2 regions of the Devosia sp. SL43 genome follow, and region 1 is predicted to be linked to the other one. Evidence: predicted binding sites of a transcription regulator. Region 1 holds the regulator's gene; the other holds the start of a gene.
What was found. Region 1 encodes LexA, which represses DNA repair genes until DNA is damaged. Its sites were predicted from a motif close to TGTTCNNNNTGTGTTCNG; they were not measured.
Positions count from the first base shown of each region.

Region 2: a site for LexA is predicted at 5,271-5,288, ahead of IM737_RS13200 (YifB family Mg chelatase-like AAA ATPase). Genes of this name have one in related genera too.

Region 1 is NZ_CP063401.1:537,845-545,575, reverse strand. Features, by position in the region: gene IM737_RS02690 (DUF4037 domain-containing protein) at 1-166, opposite strand, end outside; gene IM737_RS02685 (NADH:ubiquinone oxidoreductase subunit NDUFA12) at 359-742, shown strand; gene IM737_RS02680 (DUF2155 domain-containing protein) at 753-1,181, shown strand; gene lexA (transcriptional repressor LexA) at 1,226-1,939, opposite strand; gene IM737_RS20915 (molybdopterin molybdotransferase MoeA) at 2,044-3,246, opposite strand; gene moaC (cyclic pyranopterin monophosphate synthase MoaC) at 3,243-3,719, opposite strand; gene trpC (indole-3-glycerol phosphate synthase TrpC) at 3,719-4,531, opposite strand; gene trpD (anthranilate phosphoribosyltransferase) at 4,531-5,550, opposite strand; gene IM737_RS02645 (anthranilate synthase component II) at 5,547-6,146, opposite strand; gene trpE (anthranilate synthase component I) at 6,231-7,731, opposite strand, start outside.
Region 2 is NZ_CP063401.1:2,674,928-2,682,658, reverse strand. Features, by position in the region: gene aceA (isocitrate lyase) at 218-1,501, shown strand; gene IM737_RS13215 (DUF1294 domain-containing protein) at 1,498-2,133, opposite strand; gene IM737_RS13210 (NUDIX domain-containing protein) at 2,344-2,796, opposite strand; gene IM737_RS13205 (class I SAM-dependent methyltransferase) at 2,839-3,708, shown strand; gene IM737_RS13200 (YifB family Mg chelatase-like AAA ATPase) at 3,705-5,228, opposite strand; gene IM737_RS13195 (glycoside hydrolase family 25 protein) at 5,399-6,238, shown strand; gene IM737_RS20960 (hypothetical protein) at 6,343-6,465, shown strand; gene IM737_RS13190 (MarC family protein) at 6,886-7,524, opposite strand; gene IM737_RS13185 (HAD family hydrolase) at 7,636-7,731, shown strand, end outside.

The DNA of each region.
Region 1 (7,731 bases):
CCCGGGCGCCCCAATTGTGGTCCTGTGACATCTCGTCGTCAAAGCCGAGGAGCTCTGAACCGTAGCCGATCAGCGCGGCCGCATGCTGGAGGTTAGGGGCAGCTGCGTCGAGCCATGGGCAGACGACATCGACGTAGAAGTGGCGCGACAGCTCGATACCCTGCATCATTGCCTCCCAGGTGCGTGTTGCCTTGTCGCAGACTTGACCGTACCGGCCAAGGTCATGGGGCGACTGAGATTGCAGGCATGATTTCCGGATCACACCATCCCGGCGGCCCTATGCTGACGGGAGCGACCATGCTAAACCGCCTCAACTCGAATATCTCGACGGCGGAATCGACAATTGGCCAAATCCGGTATCACCCAGTTCCTCACTGAAATCTTCTCCTGGTGGAGCGGGCAGACCTGGGGGACGCGGCTGTGGATCTGGCGCTTCGGCGACTATGTCGGCAGCGACGAGTTCGGCAACAAATACTACCAGGATCGCAAGGCCGACCGGCGCTATGTGACCTATGCCGGCTATGCCGATGCCTCGACCATTGGCGCGGGCTGGCACGGCTGGATGCACCACCGCACGGACGTCGTTCCCAGCCAGGCCAAGTATGTCGCCAAGGCTTGGGAAAAGCCGCATGAGGCCAACTTGACCGGTACGGCCGCCGCCTATCGCCCGGAAGGCAGCCTGCTCAAATCCGGCGAGCGCCCGCGCGTGACCGGCGATTACGACGCCTGGTCGCCGGAATAAGGACGGCGCCTTGCGCCGCATCGCCCCGTTTTCAATGCTGAAGGGCCTGGCGCTGTCGGCAGCGCTGGCGGTGTCTGGCCTTGTCGTTCCCATTATGGCGCAGCCGATCGCCAACCCGGTGGCGACCTTTGCCGGCCTCGACAAGATCACCGGCCGCATCACCCGCTTCGATGTCTATATCGATGAGACGGTGCTGTTCGGCGCGCTCGAGATCACGCCACGGGCCTGCTACAGCCGCCCGCCAACCGAGACCCAGCGTGTGTCGGCCTTTCTTGAAGTCGACCAGCGCAGCCTGACCGGCACATCCAGGCGCATCTTCACCGGCTGGATGTTCGCCGACAGCCCGGCGCTGAATGCGGTCGACCATGCCGTCTATGATGTGTGGCTGATCGAGTGCAAGGTCAGTTCAGACGTGCCGCCACCGGATGCGCGGGACTAGGCAAACAAAAAGGCCACGCTGGTGCGTGGCCTTGCCTTTCTACATCAATATTTGCGCAGCAACCCGACCAGCCGACCCTGGACCTTGACCCGATCAGGCGGGAAGATGCGGGTTTCGTAGGCCGGGTTGGCGGCTTCGAGGGCAACCGTATTGCCCTTGCGGCGCAGGCGCTTGAGGGTGGCTTCCTCATCATCCACGAGAGCGACGATGATCTCGCCGGTCGAGGCAGCGTCCTGCTTCTTGATGAGCACGGTGTCGCCATCGAAGATGCCGGCGTCGATCATCGAGTCGCCGCGCACTTCGAGCGCATAATGTTCGCCTGATCCCAGCATTTCGGGTGGGACCATGATGGTGTGCGAATGGGTCTGGATGGCCTCGATCGGCGTACCGGCCGCGATGCGGCCCATGACCGGAATGGCGATCGGACGGGCATAGTCGTCCATGGATGTCACGCGGGATGGCGGTGACGCCACCTTGCCCAGATTGCCTTCGATCACCGATGGCTCGAAGCGCGCCTTGCGGCCGCCGAGCGACGGGTTCATCGAGTCCGGCAGCTTCACCACTTCGAGGGCTCGCGCCCGATTGGGCAGGCGTCGGATGAAGCCGCGTTCTTCCAGCGCCGTGATAAGCCGGTGAATGCCCGACTTGGACGCCAGATCGAGCGCATCCTTCATCTCGTCGAACGATGGCGGGATGCCGCTTTCCTTCATCCGTTCGTGGATGAACATCAGCAGCTCGTGTTGTTTGCGCGTTAGCATGGGCCCCTCGGGGAGAGAATCGGAACGTAGGCAGAACAGTTATACTTGTTCTAGTTATGTTCTGCAATATCCCAAGAAACACCGCGTAGTAGATGCCGCCGATATCAGAAGGCGTCGATGGGGCGGGCTTCGACGATCGTTCCGGCGGCCTGGCCGGGATCGTTTTCCGGCTGGACGATCAGCATGTCGGCATGGGCTAGGGACGAGGTGTGGCCGCTATCGGTCTGGGAGATGGGCTGCAGCTCGGGGCCCGAGGGCGTGTGGACGAGCTGGGCGCGCATGAAGTGGCGGCGGGCGGTGTTGGGCGGCGTCGGGCTGGCCAGCGGCAACTGCCAGGCTTGCGGTTCGGCATGGCCCAGCCAGTGCCGCAAAGCCGGCTTGATGAAGACATGGGCGGTGACAAGGGCCGAGACGGGATTGCCCGGCAGGCCGAAGATCAGCGTCTTGCCGCGGGTGCCGAACATCAGCGGTTTGCCCGGGCGCATGTTGATGCGCCAGAAATCGACGCCGACTCCCAGTTCGACGAGCAGCTGCTGGACGATGTCGTGATCGCCGACGCTGGCGCCACCGGTGGTGATGACGATGTCGGGCTCGGTGGCGAAGATGGCGGTCAACTTGGCGCGGAGGTGATCGCGGTCGTCGCGGGCAATGCCATGGTCGACGATCTCTTCCGCATAGGGGGCGAGGAGCGGCGCGAGGCCGATGCTGTTGGAGGCGACGATCTGGTCGGGGCCGAGGGGGGAGCCGGGGAGCACGAGTTCGTCGCCGGTGGCCAGGATGGCGATGCGCGGCCGCCGGGCGACGGTGAGGTGGGCGGCATTGGCGGCGGCGGCCACGGCGATCTGCATGGGGGTGAGGCGGGTGCCGGCAGCGAGCAGTTCCTGACCGGTAGCGAAGTCGTTACCCCTAGGGCGGACGCTGTGGCCAAGGCGGGCAGGGGCGGTGAAGCTGACGAAGCCGTCGGCGGCGCGGGCTTCTTCCTGCATGATCACGGTATCGGAGCCGGTTGGCAGCGGCGCGCCGGTGAAGATGCGGACGGCCAGGCCGGGCTCGACGGTGCCCTCGAAGCCCATGCCGGCTTGCGAGGTGCCGATGACGGCGAGGCGGTGCCCGTCCACCACATCGGCGGCGCGCATGGCGTAGCCGTCCATGGCGCTGGCATTGAAGGGGGGCTGGTCGTGGGTGGCTATGACGGGCTCGAGCAGGACGCGGCCGATGGCTTCGGTCAGCGGTACTGTCTCCGCCTGCGACGTCGGCACTCGGTCAAGAATGGCGGCGATGGCGTCGTCGACCGGGAGCAGGCTCATGCGCGGACGAAGTCGCCAGACTTGCCGCCGGATTTTTCCAGCAGGCAGATGTCGGTCACCACCATGGCGCGGTCGATGGCCTTGGCCATGTCGTAGAGCGTGAGCGCAGCCGTGGAGGCAGCGACGAGCGCTTCCATCTCGACGCCGGTCTGGCCTGTGGTTTCGGCGGTGGCGTGTATCAGGATCGCCTCGGTGCCATCCGCTTCGATCTCGACGCTGACCTTGGTCAGGGGGATGGGATGGCAGAGCGGGATCAGGTCGGATGTCTTCTTGGCGGCCATGATGCCGGCGATGCGGGCCACAGCAAGAGCGTCGCCCTTCTTGAGGCCGCCGGCCATGATGGTGGCGACGGTTTCGGGCCGGGCGACGATGCGGGCCTGGGCCACCGCGCGGCGACGCGTAACCGCCTTGTCACCGATATCGACGATATGGGCTTCGCCCTTGGCGTTGAGATGGGTCAGGCCTGCGGCCATCAGCGGACGGCCTGCGGGGCGCCCATCAACAGGGCGCGGGTAGCGGCTGTGACGTCCTCCTGGCGCATCAGGCTTTCGCCGACGAGGAAGGTGCCGATGCCGGCGCGCTGGTCGAGCATCACGACATGGTCATGATTGACGATGCCGCTCTCGCTGACCAGCAGCGTGCTTTTCGGCACGCCTATGGCCAGGTTCACCGAGGTTTCGAGCGTGGTCTCGAAGGTGCGCAGGTTGCGGTTGTTGATGCCGATGAACTCCGCGCCAAGCGCCACGGCGCGATCGAGCTCGGTTTGGTCGTGCACTTCGACCAGCGCGTCCATCTTCCACTCTTCGGCGGCGTCGAGCAGGTAGCGGGCGACGTCGTCACCCACGGCAGCGAGAATGATAAGGATGCAGTCTGCGCCCCAGGCGCGGGCTTCGGCGACCTGGTAGGTCTCGAAGAGGAAGTCCTTGCGCAGCACGGGGAGCTGAGTGGCAGCGCGGGCCTCGATCAGATAGCTGGGCGAGCCCTGGAAGCTGGGGCGATCGGTGAGCACGGAGAGGCAGGCGGCGCCTGCCAGTTCGTAGGACCGGGCAATCTCGGACGGATTGAAATCGGCGCGGATCAGGCCCTTGGACGGGCTTGCCTTCTTCACCTCGGCGATCAGGGCATATTTGCCCTGGGCGCGCTTGGCCTTGATGGCTTTGACGAAGCCCCGCGTCGGCGGCTGATCATGCGCCTGCGCCACCACTTCGGCCCAGGGGCGCATGGATTTGGCGGCGGCGATTTCCTCGCGCTTATAGGCTTCGATCTGCTTGAGGATGTCGGTCATCAATCTCGTCCGTTGGATACCGCCACGAGGTGGGCGAGGGTCTGCTTGGCCTTGCCTGAATCAATGGCGGCGCGCGCCAGGGCAATGCCGGTGTCTATGGTGTCTACACGGTCCGCCACGAACAAGGCTGCGGCGCTGTTGAGCAGGACGATATCACGGTAGGCGCCGGGCGCACCATCGAGCAGGGCCGTCAGGGCCAGCGCATTGTCGGCCGGATCGCCGCCGCGCAGGTCGTCGAGCGTGGCGCGGGGCAGGCCGAACTGCTCGGGGCTGATCTCGAACGTGGTGAGGCTCCCGCCCGCGATCTGGGCAACATGCGTCGGCCCTGTCGTGGTAATTTCGTCAAGGCCATCACTGCCATGGACAACCCAGGCTTTGACGGCCCGGTTGGCCAGCAAGGCCGCGGCCACGGGCTCGACCCATTGTTCGTCATAGACGCCGAGCAGGTAGCGGCGGACGCCGGCCGGGTTGGATTGTGGACCAAGCAGGTTGAACAGTGTGCGCGTGCCCATTTCGGCGCGTGACGGGCCGACATGCTTCATCGCCGGGTGGTGACTGGGCGCGAACATGAAGCCGATGCTGGCCTTGTCGATCGAGGCGCCTATCTGCTCCGGGGTCAGGTCGAGCTTGACGCCAAGCGCTTCCAGCACCTGCGATGCGCCAGATTTGGACGACAAGGCGCGATTGCCATGCTTGGCCACGGGAACGCCCGATGCGGCAACCACGATGGCGCTGGCGGTGGATATATTGAGCGTGCCGGCACCATCGCCGCCGGTGCCGACGATGTCGATGGCGTGTTCGGGGGCCGAAACCGGGACCATCTGCTCGCGCAGGATCGAGACGGCCGCAGCGATCTCGACCACAGTCTCGCCCTTGACGCGCATACCCATCAGGAAGGCGCCGATCTGGCTGGGCGTTGCTTCGCCCGCCATGATGACGCGCATGACGCCGCGCATTTCCTCGCCGGTCAGGTCGCGGCGGTCGGCGATCTTGTGGAGGGCTGCCTTGATATCCATCACGCTGCTCGCTTCTGGTTGAAGTCGCGGGCGAGGTTCAGGAAGTTCTGCAGCAGGGCATGGCCGTTTTCGCTGGCAATGCTTTCGGGGTGGAACTGCACGCCGTGGACTGGCAGCGTCTTGTGCTGCATGCCCATGATCAGGCCGTCAGCGGTTGTGGCCGTGACTTCGAGCGTCGCGGGCAGGGTGTCCTGCTTGACGATCAGCGAGTGATAGCGTGTCGCTTCGAAATCGTTGTTGAGGCCGCGGAACAGGCCCTTGCCGGTATGGTGGATCTTGCTGGTCTTGCCATGCACCAGGTGCGGCGCGCGGATCACGTCGCCGCCCATGGCCTGACCGATGGCCTGGTGGCCGAGGCAGACCCCCAGGATCGGTGTGGTGGAGGCGAAGCGCTCGATGAGTGCCAGGCAGATGCCGGCCTCATTCGGCGTGCAGGGACCGGGCGACAGCACGATGGCGTCGGGCGCCATGGCCGCGACTTCGTCGAGGGTGATCTTGTCGTTGCGGTGCACCGTGATATCGGCGCCGAGTTCGCCCAGGAAGTGGACGAGATTGTAGGTAAAGCTGTCGTAGTTATCGATGACGAGCGTGCGGGTCATTTGGTGGCTCCAGCGCGGCTGTGGGAAACGGGTTCAGTGCTCAGAACCAGTTCCGCCATCGATGTTGAAACACTGGCTGCGCCATCATTGCCCGATCCTCGCCTCGCCGGCATAGCGTAGCGCTTCCTCGGCGGCGCTGAAAAGGGCGCGGGCCTTGTTTTCGCATTCCATCTGCTCGAGTTCAGGCACGCTGTCGGCAACGATGCCGGCGCCGGACTGCACATAGAGCTTGCCGTCCTTGAGGATGGCGGTGCGCAGCACGATGCAGGTATCCATGGTGCCGTCGGCGCCGAAATAGCCCACGCAGCCGCCATAGATGCCGCGACGGGATTTTTCGAGCTCGTCGATGATCTCCATGGCCCGCACCTTGGGGGCGCCGGAGACGGTGCCGGCGGGGAAGCCGGCGGAGAGAGCGTCGACGAAGTCGTATTTCGGATCGAGCACGCCCACGACGTTGGAAACGATGTGCATGACGTGGGAATAGTATTCCAGGAAGAACTTGTCGGTGACCTTGACGGTGCCCGTCTTGGCGACGCGGCCGACATCGTTGCGGCCCAGATCGAGCAGCATCAGGTGTTCGGCCAGTTCCTTGGGGTCGGCGAGCAATTCTGCCGCCAGTTCCTGGTCGCGGGTCGGTGTCGAGCCGCGCTTGCGGGTGCCGGCAATGGGGCGGATGGTGACTTCGCCATCCTGCACCCGCACCAGGATTTCCGGGCTCGATCCGGCAACGGCAAAGCCACCGAAATCGAGGAAATACATGTAGGGGCTGGGATTGGTGCGGCGCAGGGCGCGGTAGAGCGCTGTCGGGGGCAGGGTGAAATCGGCCGAGAAGCGCTGGCTCAGTACGACCTGGAAGATATCCCCGGCCGTGATGTAGTCCTTGGCCCTGGCGACCATCGCGAAATACTGGTCTTTCGAAGTGTTGCTGGTGACCGCGATAGACTCAAGATCGGGCAGGGCAGGCGTGGTTGGCATGGCTCGACCGAGCCGACCGATGGCATCGTCGATGCGCGCCTCGGCAGCCTCGTAAGCCTGCTTCGCTGAGACTCCGTCTCGAACGTAAACAGGCGCGGTCAGATAGAGCTCGTCCTTGAGCGTATCGAAGATGGCCAGCAGCGATGGCCGCATCAATACCGCTTCGGGCGTCTGCAGGTGGTCCGGATTGCTGTCGGGCAGCACTTCCATGTAGCGGACCATCTCGTAGCCGAGATAGCCGTAGACGCCGGCGGACTGCGGCGGCAGACCGGCGGGAACATCGATCTTGCTGTCGGCCACGAGGCCGCGCAGCGCATCGAGCGGCAGATCGGGCAGGGGCTCGAATGCGGTCTCGTCGATCTGGGCCGAGCGGTTGATGGCGGCGGACCCGGCTTCGACCTTGAGGATCACGTCGGGCTGGGTACCGATGATCGAATAGCGACCCCGCACCGCCGCATCCTGCACGGATTCGAGCAGGAACGTGTTCTTGCGGCCCTCGGCGAGCTTGAGATAGGTGCCGATGGGCGTCTCCAGGTCGGCCACGATGCGACGCCAGACGATCTGCGACTTTCCAGCAGCATATTGCTCGGAGAAGCGCTGAAAGACGTCG
Region 2 (7,731 bases), 2.1 Mb from region 1:
GGAGGGAAGCGAGATAGGACTTAGCTTCAGCTAAGTCCGTAAATCGAGCAGGGTGGGGGTGCGAGAGCCCCGATATCCGGGCCAAACAACCCCACCCTTGATCCCTCCCCACAAGGGGGAGGGTGTCGACTGAAACGTCCAAGCCAAAGCAATTTTGTTCCACGTGAATCAGCCGTCCCAACGGACCGGCGAAGCCATGCTCCAAGGAGGAGACACCATGCTCGACAAGCCAATATTCCCCACGCCCGACTATGCTCCCGACCGCTGGCGCAATATTGCCCGCACCTATTCGCAGGCCGATATCGCCCGCCTATCGGGCTCGCTGCCAATCCGCCATACCTTGGCGGAGAACGGCGCCCGGCGCCTGTGGGAACTCCTTCACACCGAGGAATTCGTGCCGACGCTGGGCACCTTCACCGGCAATCAGGCGGTGCAACAGGTCAAGGCGGGCCTCAAGGCCATCTACCTCTCCGGCTGGCAGGTGGCTGCCGATGCCAATACCTCGGGCAATATGTATCCTGATCAGAGTCTCTACCCGGTCGATAGCGTTCCCTCGGTGGTCAAGCGCATAAACAAGGCTCTGCAGCGTGCCGACCAGATCCAGACCATGGAACAGGCCGACGGCATCGCCACCACCGATCTCGATTTCTTCGTGCCCATCATTGCCGATGCCGAGGCCGGTTTCGGTGGCGCGCTCAACGTGTTCGAGCTGATGAAGGCGATGATCGAAGCGGGCGCGGCGGCGGTGCATTTTGAGGATCAGCTGGCCAGCGAGAAGAAATGCGGCCACCTTGGGGGCAAGGTGCTGGTGCCGACCAGCCAGTTCATCCGCACCCTCAATGCGGCGCGGCTGGCCGCCGACGTGATGGGCGTGCCCACGCTGATCATGGCCCGCACCGATGCCGAAGCGGCCCGCCTCATCACCTCCGATATCGACGATTATGATGCCCCCTTCGTCACCGACGAGCGCACGCCTGAAGGCTTCTACAAGCTCAAGGGCGGCATTGACGCGGCCATCGCCCGCGGCATTGCCTATGCGCCCTATGCCGACCTGATCTGGTGCGAAACGTCAAAGCCCGACCTAGCCGAGGCCCGGAAATTCGCCGAAGCGGTGCGCAAGGTGCATCCCGAGCAGATGCTGGCCTACAATTGCTCACCCAGCTTCAACTGGGCCAAGCATATGGACGAGGCCGCCATGGCCAGTTTCCAGCGCGAAATTGCCGCCATGGGCTACAAGTACCAGTTCATCACCCTGGCCGGCTTCCACAACCTGAGCCTCACCACGTTCGAACTGGCCCGCGCCTACAAGGCCGATGGCATGGCCGGCTATTCCCGCCTGCAACAGGCCGAATTCGCCGCCGAAAAGCACGGCTTCTCTGCAGTACGGCATCAGCGGGAAGTCGGCACCAGCTATTTCGACGCGGTGTCGATGGCTGTCAGCGACGGCAAGAGCGCGACCACGGCGATGGGGGAATCAACCGAGACCGCGCAGTTCCACTAGAAGCCGGGCACGGCGGCGCCGAGCCAACCGAAGGCCAGCGCCGCCAGCCCTAGCGTATGCAGCAATGCAATCGTCCAGGTCATCGCCACGAACCGCGGCTTCACCGTCTTGTGGCGATAGACTTCCTGCGCCGACAGCCCGCCGATAATGCCGCCGAACAGGTCGACCACATGCAGGTTGGTCTCGCTCACCCGCCAGCTGCCGTTCAGGGCGTAGAGCTTGTCGAAGCGATAGAGCAAAGCTGAGGCCGCGCCCATCAGTGCATAGATGCCGCCCAGCCAGACCGGCGCTTGCCCGGTGCCGATCGCCCACAGGATCAGCAGCGTCATGATCGTCGCCGCGCCGGTGCGCAGCCCCAGCTTGAAGCGCGAGACGCCGTCCGGCATGCGCTTGACATCGCGCATGGTTGGCGCGGCGATCGGAGCCGATGCGGAGACCCGCACATTGACAGCGGCGGGTCGGCCATTGCGACCCTTGGCAATCTCGAAGTTCAGGGTATCGCCGAGGCGTGGCCGGCCCTGGTCGGGCGCCAGCTTGGAAATATGGACGTAATAGTCATGCCCAGCCTCGTCGCGCACGAAGCCGAAGCCGCCCTTATTGTTCCACTGTACGAGTTCGCCCGAACGTTGCATCGTCAATCTGTTGGCCTCTGGTCAACGTGTTGACCGCTGACGATGACATTTATGCGGCGAGCGTTAACGCGGTCTGAGCGGCGCCATACGGTTGCGCCCAATCGGGTTAGAATTCGCCGCCGGAACGGATTCACGTGAAACACTTATCCACAGGCTTATGCACAGCCGGAAGCCCTGATGGCGTGATCACCGCATCAGTATTCGCGGCGGCTAGAACAATGCCCGCTTGAGGGGCAGCTTGATGGGCGCGGGGAAGCCCGTCGCCAAATCCTGCCAGAACCGGTCATGCAGCGGGTCGGGGAACACATAGCCCTCCGGCAGGCTATTCCGCGCAAACCAGCCCGCCTCGATGATGGATTCGCCCTCGGCCGGATTGCTGTCGACATCGATCACGCCCGAGACATAGCGGGCGAGGAACCAGAACTTGATCATCCTCTCGCTGTCGTCGATCAGCTCATCGATATAGGCCAGCGGTCCGGCCGCGATCACCAGCCCGGTCTCCTCCAGCGCCTCGCGCTCGGCCGCATCAGCCAGCTCTTCGCCACCCTCGACACCCCCACCCGGCGGCGCCCAGAAATCATGCAGTCCGGCCCGAAAATGCCGCACGAGCAGGATTTTGCCGTCATGCACGGTCAGCACGCCGGCTGAAATACGATGGCGCATATGGGGCTCCTGGTGTTGAGATGGGTTGCTTGGTGACCACAAATGCCGTTCCCGAGCCGGTTGCCTTACGGCGGTACTGTCACCATGTTCGACCAGTCACCTTCACGCAATCCCGGCGGGACCATCATGACGGAACGCGCCGGCGCCTCCTTCGAGGAGGCGGATGTTGTCGAGAACTACGTGTTCCGTCCACCGTATCCCGACGCCATCTTTGCCAGGCTTGCCGAGATATCCCCCGCCCGGGTGGCAGCGCTGGATATCGGTTGCGGACCCGGCAAGGTGGCGCGGCCCCTTACCCGGCTTTTCGGCAGCGTCACCGCCGTGGATCCTTCGAGCAACATGATCGCGCTAGGCCGATCGCTGCCGGGTGGCGACGCCGCCAATATCGAGTGGATCGAGGGTTTCGCCGAGGAGTTTCCGATAGGGGAGCGCCGTTTCGACCTGACCGTCGCGGCCGCAAGCATTCACTGGATGGATCACCAGCGGCTCTTCCCCCGCTTGGCACAACATGGTCGGCCGGGCCACATCATAGCGGTTGTTTCGGGTGACGATGCTTTCGAGCCACCCTGGCGGGACGAGTGGCTCGCCTTCCTGCAACGCTGGGTGCCGAGGATTACCGGCGAGCAGTACGACCCCGCGACAAAGACACCAATCTGGGACAGCTATCGCAGCGGCCTCGACATTCTTGGGGACGAGTATTTTATCTCGGACGCGTTCGAGCAAAGCGTTGCCGACTTCATCGGCTGCCAGCACTCGCGCGATACCTTCGCCTCATCGAGGTTGGGCCCAAACATTGCGGACTTTGACCGAGAGCTTGAGGCAATCCTGCAGCCTCATGCAGACAAAGGACGCCTGACCTATCAGGTGCGCACCAGGCTGGTCTGGGGCACGATTCGGTCTGCCATCTCCTAAGCCGTCCCGAAATTGATTCGATAGCTCAGCGCTTCCGCAATATGCGGCCGTGCCACGCGATCGACCCCTGCCAGGTCGGCCAGCGTGCGGGCCACCTTGAGGACACGGTGATAAGCGCGGGCCGAGAGGTTGAAGCGCTCGGCGGCTTGCAGCAGCAGGCTCTGGCTCTCCTTGTCCGGGTTGACCACCGCCTCGATCAGCGTCGAGCCGGCCTGGGCATTGGTGAAGATATCGCCGGCGCCGTGTTCGGCATAGCGCTGGCGCTGGCGTTCGCGGGCCAGAGCCACCCGCTCGGCCACGGTGGCCGAGCTCTCCGCTGCTGCCGATGGCGCGATCATGTCGGCGGCGGTCACCGCGGGGACGTCAATGCGAATATCGATGCGGTCGAGGAACGGCCCCGAGACGCGGCTCTGGTAGTCGTCGGCGCAAGCCTTGCCGCGACGGCAAGTGTGGCCCGGTGTGCCGGCCAGTCCGCATTTGCACGGATTCATCGCCGCGATCAGCTGCACGCGGCTGGGATAGCTCACCCGCGCATTGGCCCGCGCGATCACGGTCTCGCCCGCTTCGAGCGGCTGGCGCAGGCTGTCGAGCACATTGGGCTGGAACTCCGGTAGCTCGTCGAGAAACAGCACGCCATTATGCGCCAGGCTCACTTCGCCCGGACGCACCCTCAGGCCACCACCGACCAGCGCCGCCATCGAGGCCGAGTGATGCGGCGCACGGAATGGCCGCCGATCGGAAATCGCCCCGCCGGCCAGTTCCCCGGCGATCGACTGGATCATCGAGATATCGAGCAGCTCGCGCGGATTGAGCGGCGGCAGGATCGACGGCAGTCGCGCCGCCAGCATGGATTTTCCGGCGCCGGGTGGACCGATCATGAGCAGGTTATGCCCACCGGCCGCCGCCACTTCGAGCGCCCGCCGGGCCACGAGCTGCCCCCTGACATCGCTGAGATCGGGCAGCCCTGTATTGGGCAGGTGCTTGCGCGGCGCCGGCCGCGTCGCCAGCTGATGGCCGGTCAGGTGATTGACCAGCGCCAGCAGACTATCCGCCGCGACGATATCGAGATGTTCGCCCGCCCAGGCCGCTTCCGGCCCCGAAGACGCCGGGCAGATCAGCCCCAGGTCGCGCCCCTGCGCCGCGATGGCGGCCGGCAGGATGCCGCCGACATGGGCCAGCCGCCCGTCGAGCCCCAATTCGCCCAGCGCCAGATAGCCATCAAGCGCATCCTGCGGGATAGCCCCGATGGCGGCCATGATGCCCAGCGCGATGGGCAGATCGTAATGGCTGCCCTCCTTGGGCAGATCGGCCGGCGCCAGGTTGACGGTGATGCGCTTGGGCGGCACGCCCAGCCCCGAGGCGACGAGGGCGGCGCGCACCCGCTCGCCCGATTCCTTGACCGCCTTGTCGGGCAGGCCGACCAGCACGAAGGCCGGATAGCCCGGCACGATCTGCACCTGCACATCGACCGGCACCGCTTCGATGCCTTGAAACGCCACGGTGGCAACGCGGGTGACCATGCCCAATTCCCCAAGCCTGGGGCGAGATTAGCAAACCGGATTGAGAACGTAAAGCGAACAAAATACGGCCTGTTAACCACGCGGTTTGCCACAAAGGTAAACCTAATCCTCCATTAACCGCCCCATGTTGAATCAAAGGCTCATTTTGTATTTGCGTAGAGTTCTGCCCGATGCGTTTCAGCCGGCCGTTTCCCTTGTTTTCCGCGATCGCAAAGGGAACTTTGTCGGCCATGCTGGCCGTGGTGCTGGTGGCCTGTTCATCAGGCGGCGGGCTCTATGGTCCCATCCAGGGCGATAATCGCCCGCATGCCGGCGTCGACCGGGCGCGTGGCCTGCCCATCCAGGGCATCGACGTGGCGCGCTACCAGGAAAACATCGATTTCCGCCAGGCCTTCGCCTCGGGCATCCATTTCGTGTTCATGAAGGCCACCGAGGGCCGCGACTACATCGACCCCAATTTCCGCGTGAACTGGCAACGCGCCCGCGATGCCGGCATGCCGCGCGGCGCCTATCACTTCATGACCTGGTGCTCGCTGGCCTCCGAACAGGCGGCCTGGTTCATCGCCAATGTGCCCAACGATCCCGATGCGCTGCCACCGGTACTCGATCTCGAATGGAACAACCATTCGAGCTGCAAGACCAAGCCAAGTCGCGCCGATGCGCTCGAAAAGATCCGCTACATGCTCGACGCCATGGAGCGGCATACCGGCAAGCTGCCGATCATCTATACCGACATGAACTTCCACCGCGACGTCCTCAATGGCGAATATTTCCCCAATGCCTTCTGGCTGCGCTCCACCGCTGCCGAGCCGCATGAGCGCTATTCCAACCGCACCTGGACCTTCTGGCAGTGGACGCAGACCGGCGTCGTGCGCGGCGTGCGCGGCGAGGTCGACCGCAATGCCTTCTATGGCAGCCAGAATGACTGGATCACCTTCCTGCTCACCGGCTGCGATCCGCGCGCCATTGCTTCGCTTGGCCCGACCGGTCGCTGCCAATCGGCCAAGTAGGCTATTTGTCAATCAAACCGGGGACTTGCCAGCCCTTGGCGGCAGGTCTAGCCTCGCGCCAGCATTGATCCGGGCCATCAGGCCCGCAGCGAGGAGGACAGGACATGGCCAAAGGTCAGATGAAGAGCAACAAGGAAGCCAAGAAGCCGAAAAAGGACAAGCTCGCCGCCGCCAAGCCGATCACCGGCCTGGGTTCGGGCAGCGCCGGCAACTCCGCCAAGAAGTAAGCTGCTCGATCCCGTTGCGCCTTCGTCATTGCCCGGCTCGACCGGGCAATTTCATTTTACGCTCCTGCTCCCCTTAACCACGGCGTCATTCCCGCGAAAGCGGGAATCCATCCTTTTCGGCAGCCGTGAAGAAGAGTGGATTCCCGCCTTCGCGGGAATGACTCGGTGGATGGGGACAGGCCAGGGCTTAGCCTAGTTGGCCACTGCAGACAGGGGCAGCAACGTCTCCGAGCGCGCGACTGTAACGTTGCTGGAGCTGGCAGCCAGCATGGCAAGGATCAACAGGGTCAGTACCGCCGCTACACGCATCTTTCGTCCTCGAACGAGGTCTCTTGCAGCGTGTTTGCGCCTCCGCGCCGGCAGGGTCAATGCCAGCGTTAAGATTTGATTAACATAGCAATTTTACGAAATTTTCACGGCTCAGGCGGCGCCCGACAACAGCCCGCTGGCCTTGACCCCGTCGAAGACGAACTGCACGGCCAGGGCCGCCAGCAGGATACCCACGACGCGTGACACCACGGCCAGCCCGGTCACCCCGAGCAGCCGCTGGATCGGGATGGCGACCAGCAGCGTCAGCCAGGCCAGGAACAGGATCACCACGATGGCGATCAGCACGGCCCAGAATTCGGCCGGATTGTGCGTCCCCGTCGTCAGCAGGATCACCGCGCTGATGGCGCCCGGACCGGCCAACAGCGGCATGGCCAGCGGAAACACCGCGATATCGTCGCGCGAGCGCGCCTCAACCTCTTCCTGATCGGTAATGTCGGTGCCGCCGGAATGGCGGGCGAACACCATGTCGATGGCGATCAAAAACAGCAGCAAGCCACCGGCCGTGCGCAGGGCCGGAATGGTGATGCCGAAGATTTCGAGAATCGGATTACCCAGCAGGGCGAACAGCAGCAGGATCACCCCGGCGATGATCACGCCGCGCGTGGCGAAGGCAAAGCGCTGCTGGGCCGTATTGCGCTTGGTCAGCGCCGCGAAGATGAAGGCGATATCAGCCACGCCCACAGTGGCAAACAGGGTCGCGAAAGCGACGAGGAATGTGGTGGTGGGCATGTGACGCGCGGCTCCGGTTTCCACCACCACTACGGCATTTGCGCGCCGAGGCCAATTGCCAGCGCGCGATACGCAACCTAGGCTCGCTCGGTCCACCGAGGAGCCCGTCGCATGCCCGATCCGTCTGCCATCCGCGGCATCCTGTTCGACAAGGATGGCACCCTGATCGACTTCAACCAGACATGGTTCGGCATCATCATGACGCTG